DNA from 2 places in the Staphylococcus sp. IVB6181 genome. Region 1 is predicted to be linked to the other one. Evidence: riboswitches for the same ligand, from Rfam matches in the RefSeq annotation. Region 1 holds a riboswitch; the other holds the start of a gene.
What was found. A riboswitch is a leader RNA that binds a small molecule or an ion and turns the genes downstream of it on or off. The one in region 1 is predicted to bind thiamine pyrophosphate.

Region 1 (4,658 bases):
CGTTTTGCGAGTACAGGATCTTCTGAGATATAAGGACATACAATATAGCCGCGTTCTAGTAAGATTTTACATGCTTCGTATGTCGCAATCGGGTCAGGCAATAATGTTTCGTCATCTCCGATAATCTCAACTTTAATCATGTCGCATACACCCGCATGTTTAGCAATTTCTGCGATACGTACTGCTTCTTCAACAGTTTTAGCACCAGCAGTATTCGGGAAAGTCACAAAATCTTTCAAGTTGACATTCGCAAGCGGGTTAGGCAGGTTTTTGTCATATAAGTTCATTCGACGTACCGCAAATGTCAGTACGTTTGTGCCTGAAGCTTCGATTGCTTTCGTTTGTACTTCTTCATTATCAAATTTTCCAGTTCCAAGTAATAATCTTGATTCCATTTCATAAGGTCCGATTTTTAACATTTTATCCGCCTCCAACAAATTCTAATAATTCTAAACGATCATCTTCGCGCACTATTTGATGCGCAAAGTCATCACGTTGTATTAAGTTTTGGTTATGCTCCGCAATCACACGTTTCGGATCAAGTTCAAGCTGTTCTAAAATACTTTGAATGCTTAAAGCTTCGTCAAATGTGAAAGGGTCGCCATTAATGATGCACTTCATAATGTTCCCTCCTGTTTTTATGAAATGGTTCTAAAGCTTTTGGACAAGTATCTGTGATAATCCACTCTGCCATCAGTTCTCCGATAATCGGTGATAATAAAATACCGTTGCGGTAATGGCCGGTGATAATCCATAAGTTGTCTTGGACTTCATCCATAATCGGCTGTTCTCCTTCTGTCCACGGTCTGACACCTGACCAATGTTTGAGTGCTTTGCTGTGTTTAAGTTTTGGAACACGTTCTACAGCTTGATTCAACAGCCATGTTTTGCCTTGGTCAGATACACCGACAGAATAATCGTCGAAGTAGCTTGTGGCACCGATTAGGAAACGGTGGGGCGGTTTCGGTACGATATAACAGCCGTTGGTCATAAACAAAGTTTGTTTTAAATCTAAATTTTCATTTTCGACTAATAAGACTTCGCCTTTAACACCGCTGACAGTTGCTTGAATGTCAGGCTGTTCTGTAACATTGCCGGCCCATGCACCTGCTGTTTCGATAATTTTATAGGCGCGTGTAATGGTGCGGCGGCCATTACGTTCTGCTTCGATTTCATAACCGTCGCCGACACGGTGGATGGCAGTGACATTGGTGTTGGTGAAGCGGTCGATGTTCGGCTCATCCTTCAATGAGGCATGCAGTGCTTTCGTATAATGATTCGCATTAATTTGATGGTCATGCGGCACAAACATCATTGCTTCTGTACCTTTGACTAAACCATGCGTTAATTGATTTAAGTCTGCTTCTGTTAGTGTACGGACATCCGGATCATTGTCGTTCAAGAATGCATATTGTTGTTGAAGTGATGGGATATCTGCTTTAGAAGCGGCTAATTTGATTAAACCGTTTTGCTGGTACTGGATATCGATACCTGTTTCAGCCAATAAAGCTTTGCTTAAAGCATCGAATTTTGAACGTGATGCCAGTGCTAGACGAAACAGGGGACTGTCTTCGGTAAATTCATTTTGTGCCCCTAACATGCCTCCGGCTTTATAAGACGCATGTTTGCCTTCAATATCTCTATCTATTAATGCAATACTCAGACCGCTGTCTTTTAAATGACGTGCAATGGACATACCCATTACACCAGCACCGATAATTGCTGCATCATACATAGTTATTCACCTTCCTTTAATGAACTTAGTGTGTGTAAATCGTGATGTGCGAAGAGTGAAATTGCTGCGATACCTGAGAAGCCTTGTGGTACTTCAGATAAAGTATCGAAGTTGATACCGCCTAACGCAATCACTGGAATATCTGCGGTTAAAACTGAATCGATTTCTTCTTGTGCGCGCGGCGGCAGACCAGGTTTAGATGCTGTTTTGAATAAATGTCCGAACAAGACATAATCTAAATGATGGCGTTTTGCTGCTTGTGCACTTGCTTGACTATGTGTAGACATGCTGACACATAAATCTGGATGTGTTTGTTTCAAGTGAAAGGCACGTTCATCCATTTCTTTAAAGTGAATATGCGTTAAGTTGAATCGATTTAAAACTTCACTGTCTGAATGTACTGTTATTTTATCTTTCGGGAAATCATTTTTGAGTAATGCTTCTATTGCTTTCACTTGTTCTTTTGGACGCGTACGTAAAATTAATTGATCTATTATAGGTTCAATCGCCGCGTACTGTTTTATTAATTCAGGGGTTATTGTTTGTTTAGAAATCGCAACCCACATTGCCTTCACCCTTTGAAAAGTCTCTACTGGAAATAAAACAAATAAAAAAGCGCTATTTCCGTACAGGAAAACAGCGCATTAAAAAGTGCAATACGCCACTTTCCTACGCCAGTATGAACTGGATCAGGTTCCAAGAATTTCCTCATCAAACACGAGGATCTCAGCCTGTAGGAACAGGCACTTCCAGTGGACTTATTGTATTATTCAATTCTTAGTAGAATAAGAAAGCATCAAACATCAATACTTTAACAATTCGTGTAGCGAGGCGTTAACGTATTGGACTGTAATTTTCATTCTTGAAATTACTAATTTCTTTTCATTACAAAATCATCATAAATCACTTTGATAGAAAAAGCAATAGCAGACCAAGTCTATACCAGGAATTCAGGGGATGACAGGGACTGGCTTTATAGAATCAGTGAAAAAAGATGACAAATAAAACCAATTTATTGTGATTACAATACGATAGAGTTTTCTTTTTCATGAATCATTTCAACAATTTCATTATGTGCATTCATTACAGCAACTTTAGGAGTGTGGTGTTTGAGTTCTTCTTCATTCAGTTGTGCATATGTCATAATAATGACGATGTCATCGACTTCAACTAAACGTGAAGCAGCACCGTTTAAACAGATTTTTCCGCTGCCTCTTTCACCTTTAATTACGTAAGTTTCAAAGCGTGCACCATTATTATTGTTTACAATCGCAACTTTCTCATTCGGTAAAATATCTACCGCTTCTAATATTGCCTCATCAATCGTAATACTCCCTACGTAATTCAAATTCGATTCTGTCACACGTGCACGGTGAATTTTAGCGTTCATCATAGTTCTTATCATTTTATTGGTCATCTCCAAGAATAATATTATCGATCAAGCGTGCTTTAGAAAATTTAACTGCGAGCGAAATGAAAAATCGGCCTTCAATGTGCGACTGCTCGACCAGCTCTGGATAGCTGTATACAGCCACTTCATCAATATGGCCGCTTGTATGTTGCTGTAAATAATCTGTGATGCGGTCGATAATGACTTTACTGTCTCTTTCGCCGTTTAGATAGTATTGTTTTGCCAGCTGCAGGCTCTCTTGCAGAGCAGGAGCTTCTTCGCGTTCTTGTTCAGTTAAATATACATTGCGAGAACTCTTTGCAAGACCGTCTGCTTCACGTACAATCGCTTGTCCCACAATTTCAATCGGGTGATTAAAGTCTTTCACCATTTTTTCTACAATAGCTAATTGCTGCGCATCTTTTTGTCCGAAATAAGCACGGTCAGGCTGAACGATATTAAAGAGTTTATTGACAACAGTGGCTACACCATTGAAGTGAATCGGACGCTGTGCACCTTCTAACACTTCAGCAAGACGCCCGACTTTAAGGGCAATACCGATTTCATCTGGATACATAGCTTCTGCACTGGGGTGAAAGATATAATCCACACCAGCAGATTGTGCCGATTCAGTATCTTGTTCAATTTGTCTAGGATAGGCGTCATAATCTTCATCAGGTGCGAATTGAAGCGGATTAACAAACACACTCGCGACCGTAACATCATTTTCTTTAGTTGAACGTGTCATCATAGTCAAGTGGCCGTCATGCAACGCACCCATTGTCGGAATAAAGCCGATTGTTTTGCCTTGGCGCTTGAATGATTGAGCCAGCTGCTGCATCTCTGAGATAGAGGTAATAACTTGTACCATTACTCTAATTCCCCCAGTATTTGTTTCTTATACGTATGGGCATCAGAAGGGAATTGTCCAGCACGTACTTCTTCATGATAGTGTTTTAAAGCTGAAACACCTTGTGAGAAATCACCATATTGTTTAACGAATTTAGCATGATGATCCTGACCATAATTCAGCATGTCATGATAGACCAGTACTTGTCCGTCAGTGGCTTTGCCTGCGCCGATACCGATGACTGGAATCGTTAAACGTTCTGAAATAAGGGCTGCTAAATCGCTTGGAACGGCTTCTAGTACTAATATCACTGCACCCGCTTCTTTCACAGCCTGTGCATCATTTAATAACTGTAATGCATCTTCTTTGGTCGCACCTTGCATTTTATACCCCATTACACCGACACTTTGCGGCGTCAGTCCTAAATGCGAAACTACAGGGATGCCCATTGCACGCGCTTTTGTAATAAAGCTGATTAAATGTGCACCTTCTGCTTTTAAAGCATTCGCATCAGTTGCTTGATACAATTTCAACGCATTTTTCAAGTCGCTCTCATCATTAATACCGACTGCGCCGATAGGCAGATCTACTACGATAAATGTGTCTGGTGCACCGCGGCGAACGGCTTTAGCATGATGAATCATATCAGAAAGTGTCACTTGTACTATGCTCTCATATCCAAG
Region 2 (4,658 bases), 1.1 Mb from region 1:
TATATAATGAATGTATACAATAAATGTGAGGTGCTTCCTATGCTTTCTGCTATCATTCGTACGATTGCTTGTATCGCAGCAACGCTTTATGTCATTTACAGTCTGTTTGTACATTACAACCCAGCAATCAATATCATTTTATTTGTCGGCTCTTTCATTATCTTTGCCTTCTTTGTCGGCAGATCTATTTTCTTTAACGGTAATTTTCCCTTATTTCATAACGCACAAGAACGTGCCAAATCCAAAGGAACAAACTACTTTTGGATTTACGCGAGTTTAACTTTTTATCTCGGTACATTGTTTATCGCTGTATTTCATACTATAAAGTAACTAAAAACAAGCCGGTATCTGCCCTATTTGAGCAAATACCGGCTTTCATTAATTTTAGACTTATATTGTCAGTTTATTGATAAATATGACTGCCTTGTTCTACAAAGTCTTTTGCTTTTTCTTTCATCGCTTCTTGTCTTTCTTGTTCATCAAAATGGTTTTGACGCAAATCATGAGAAATTCGCATTGAACAGAATTTAGGGCCGCACATACTGCAGAAGTGTGCAACTTTTGCTGCTTCTTTCGGTAAAGTTTCATCATGATATTCACGCGCACGTTCAGGATCTAGTGATAGATTGAATTGGTCGATCCAGCGGAATTCAAAGCGTGCTTTACTAATTGCATCATCACGATCAGAAGCACCTGGAAGGCCTTTTGATAGGTCTGCTGCATGTGCTGCAATTTTATAAGTGATAACACCTTCGCGTACATCATCTTTATTCGGCAAACCTAAGTGTTCTTTAGGTGTCACGTAACATAACATAGCTGTTCCGTAGCTTGCTATTTGTGCTGCACCGATAGCTGAAGTGATATGGTCGTATGCAGGTGCGATATCAGTTGTAAGCGGTCCTAATGTATAGAATGGTGCTTCTTTACAATAGAAATCTGCTAGATCTTGGTTTTCTTTAATTTTATGCATTGGGATATGTCCTGGTCCTTCAATCATAACTTGAACATCGTGTTTCCATGCAATATCAGTCAATTCGCCTAATGTTTTCAATTCAGAGAATTGGCTTTCATCATTCGCATCATAAATAGAACCAGAGCGTAAACCATCTCCTAATGATACTGCGATATCGTATTGATTTAAAATGGCACAGATATCATCGAAGTGTTCGTATAAGAAGCTTTCTTCATGATGTGCTAAACACCATTGTGCCATGATGGAACCGCCGCGTGAGACAATACCTGTTAAACGATTAACTGTTAACGGTACATAGCGAAGCAAGACACCTGCATGAATAGTAAAGTAATCGACACCTTGTTCGGCTTGTTCGATTAAAGTGTCGCGATAAATTTCCCAAGTTAGATCTTCAGCAACACCATTCACTTTTTCTAACGCTTGATAAATCGGTACAGTACCGACAGGAACTGGTGAGTTTCTTAATAAATATTCACGTGTCGCATGAATATTTTTACCTGTTGATAAATCCATAATTGTATCTGCACCCCAGTGTGTCGCCCACACTAATTTTTCAATTTCTGCTTCAATTGATGACGACACCGCTGAGTTTCCGATATTCGCATTGATTTTCACTTGGAAATTTTTACCGATAATCATCGGTTCTGATTCAGGGTGGTTGACGTTATTAGGAATAATCGCACGTCCTCTTGCAATTTCATCTCTGACAAATTCAGGTTCTACCCCTTCACGTACCGCTACGAATTTCATTTCTTTTGTGATGATACCTTGTTTTGCATAGTGCATTTGAGTAATGCGTTTACCTTCTTTTGCACGTTTAGGCTGATAATTGAAAGGTGTTTCTACAAATTTATGATGGCCTTCTTTTTTAAAGCCGTTATCAATCGACTGTACTTTACGTCCTTCATAAGCTTCTATATCATCACGTGCATCAATCCAGTCGGTACGTAATTTCGGAATCCCTTTTTGCACATCTACTTCATAACCTTCTTCATGATAGACACCTGCTGTGTCATAGACCGTTAATGGCGCATTCTTTTGTGTGCTGTACTCTGTTACTGTATCGCTTAATTCGATTTCTCTGAAAGGCACACGAATATCCTCATCTGCCCCTTGCTTAAATACACGTTTGCTTGCTGGAAAACCTTTTTTTAATTCAATGGCTTCTTGTTTCATAAAAATTAATCCTCCCTGCTTCAATGCTAGGAGGTATACCTTAAGACACGACAAATAAGAAAACGCATTCATAAATTTATGAATGCGCAAAGATTTATACATACTGAACTTGATACAAACATACACCATGCATGTTTGTATTTATTCGTTTGATTACTTAATCGTCTATGTACGCTTCCCTACGCTAGTACTAACTAGATCAGGTTCAAAGGGTTGATTTGTATATCTTTCAGCCTATAGGGCACCCCTAGCAATGAAATATTTAATTTACATTTTTATACTAACACTCAACAATCTAATATACAAGTCAATGCGATAGTTTGTATTAAACACCTTTTATTGTAGAATTTCAGTTTAAATATTTTCTCATTTTATTCAAAGTTACTCTGACTACTGTCGTCTCCCCGACCTTTTCATAGCCTAACTTTTTATATAAAGCATTCGCTTTGTCATTGTATTGATTGACCGTCAGTGAAATTTTATCAAACCCTTTTTCTCTCGCTATGTTTTCAGCTGCTTTCAACAGCGTTTGGCCTACGCCGCGGCGTTGAAAATCTGAAGATACAGACAACATAGAAACATGATACTCATCTTCTTCTGCTTCTTTCAAGTTGATTAAAGAGAAAATAGATTTGTAATATATCATCAACTGCGGTACAACAAATATCCGCTTCAATGCTACAATCTCCACTACCGTCGGTACTAATGCTTTTTCTAATTCTCGGTACGGCATACATGTGATTAGTCCTGCCACTTGTCCATCAATCATCGCGGCAAGTGTATGCTCATAACTGAAACGATTCTTTCTCATTTGGTAAAGCTTTTGCATATAGTGTTCGATCACACCTTGATTATCGCTCCCTACCATCACATGGCATAAATTGCCGATAGCGATGTAGTTTAATGCGCCCGCCTCTTTAAATTCTGGTCTTGCAGATGTAATTTGTATTGCGTTGTTCACGTCAAAAATCTCCTTTGTTTCTATCAAACGTGCTCGGGTGCTAATTGTCTGACTGTGTTCATTCTCAACTTATGATTTGGAATCGGCATATGCAGCATCCATTCATCTATAAGTCCGCTTCGATTAATTTCATCTAATTTGCTAACTACTTCTTCCTTATTTCCGCTCATAATATGCATACGTTTCTCAACAACTTCAAATTTTTCATTGCTTTCAGAAAGATATGCATCGACTTGTGCTTTTGTATTCAAAACCGTACGCCTGCCATCTTCTGAAATCAGCTCATAATGTCTTTGAGAAAAACGAAACGGTAATTGATTGCCGTCTCTCGTAGTAATCATAACAGGTACGCTGACAATAAATCTTCCTTCAGGGTAGCGAGATTTATAAGCTTTTAATGCTTCTTCTAAATCTTCTTGACTCGAATTAATGAAAAATGCATATATAATACCGACTTTAGCTTCCGCTGCTTGAATCGCAGCATTTAAACTCGTCCCAAGCAAATAAATCGGAACACTTGGGTGGGTACTGTCTCTTTTAGCTGTTTTAAGTCCAGCATATTTTGAGTCTGGGTCGAAATTTTGTGTATTCAGTCCTCTTAAAGTCTCAAACTTTTCATTAAACGAAAGTCCATGCTCTTTTAAATCTTCTTTCAATATACCTGTTACTTTCGGGAACCCGCCAGGTGCTTTGCCCACCGCTAAATCTGCACGATGGTTTGATAATTCGTCAATCAAATGGAATTGTTCTATCACCTTCAACGGATGATAATGCATCAGCATGACACCGCCTGATCCAATGCGCATGTGCTTTGTCTGATTCAATAAATGCATCGTCAAAATTTCTGGTGATGTACCGATGACATCATTTAAATTATGATGTTCTGCGACTAAATAGCGGGTATATCCCAATTCGTCTGCAAGTTGTGCCAATTCTACCGTCTGACGCAGTGCTTCCTTTGAAGTTTGTTTTTTTGTAATTGGTGTTTGATCTAATATACTCACCGGCAGCATGTAACCCTCTCCTATTCTCTGCTCTTAAATTCATGCTATGGCTCAAAGATGAGAAAGTCAAAAACTATGATTTCACCATAATGACGAAAAAAAGAAAACACGGCCTAAATCGACCGTGTTTTCGATATTTAAATCCCCTTATTTTGTGAAAAATTTATCCCTTTGTTGATTACTCTTTATCTTTCTTTTTCTTGCCTGTTTCTCTATCGATACTATTATCGATATAGGCATGTTTTAAGGTTGTTTCTCCACCGATTTCATGGTAAACAATACCTTTCAGCTGAGGGTTGCGCAAACTTGCTGCACCTTGCTGATAAATCGGTGCGACTGGTGCTTCGCTTAACATCAGTTCTTCCGCATCTTTCAAATGATCGATACGTTTTTTTGGTTGTTTTAATAATGAACCGTTCGCTTCTTTTAACATACTATCGAATTTTTTGCTGCTCCAGTCTGTGTTGTTTTGAGCATTATCTGTTGTCATCGTATCTAAATACGTCATTGGGTCTGGATAGTCAGGTCCCCAACCAGATAAAGA

Region 2: another riboswitch for thiamine pyrophosphate. It lies ahead of thiC (phosphomethylpyrimidine synthase ThiC); the one in region 1 lies ahead of MUA90_RS02120 (thiamine phosphate synthase).

The regions. Positions count from the first base shown of each region.
Region 1 covers NZ_CP095096.1:492,305-496,962, forward strand. The annotation lists gene MUA90_RS02105 (thiazole synthase) at 1-419, opposite strand, end outside; gene thiS (sulfur carrier protein ThiS) at 421-621, opposite strand; gene MUA90_RS02115 (NAD(P)/FAD-dependent oxidoreductase) at 605-1,735, opposite strand; gene MUA90_RS02120 (thiamine phosphate synthase) at 1,738-2,301, opposite strand; TPP riboswitch at 2,385-2,496, opposite strand; gene panD (aspartate 1-decarboxylase) at 2,757-3,140, opposite strand; gene panC (pantoate--beta-alanine ligase) at 3,142-3,996, opposite strand; gene panB (3-methyl-2-oxobutanoate hydroxymethyltransferase) at 3,996-4,658, opposite strand, start outside.
Region 2 covers NZ_CP095096.1:2,105,769-2,110,426, forward strand. The annotation lists gene MUA90_RS10260 (hypothetical protein) at 40-330, shown strand; gene thiC (phosphomethylpyrimidine synthase ThiC) at 404-2,149, opposite strand; TPP riboswitch at 2,309-2,408, opposite strand; gene MUA90_RS10270 (GNAT family N-acetyltransferase) at 2,499-3,110, opposite strand; gene MUA90_RS10275 (MsnO8 family LLM class oxidoreductase) at 3,134-4,123, opposite strand; gene MUA90_RS10280 (peptide ABC transporter substrate-binding protein) at 4,293-4,658, opposite strand, start outside.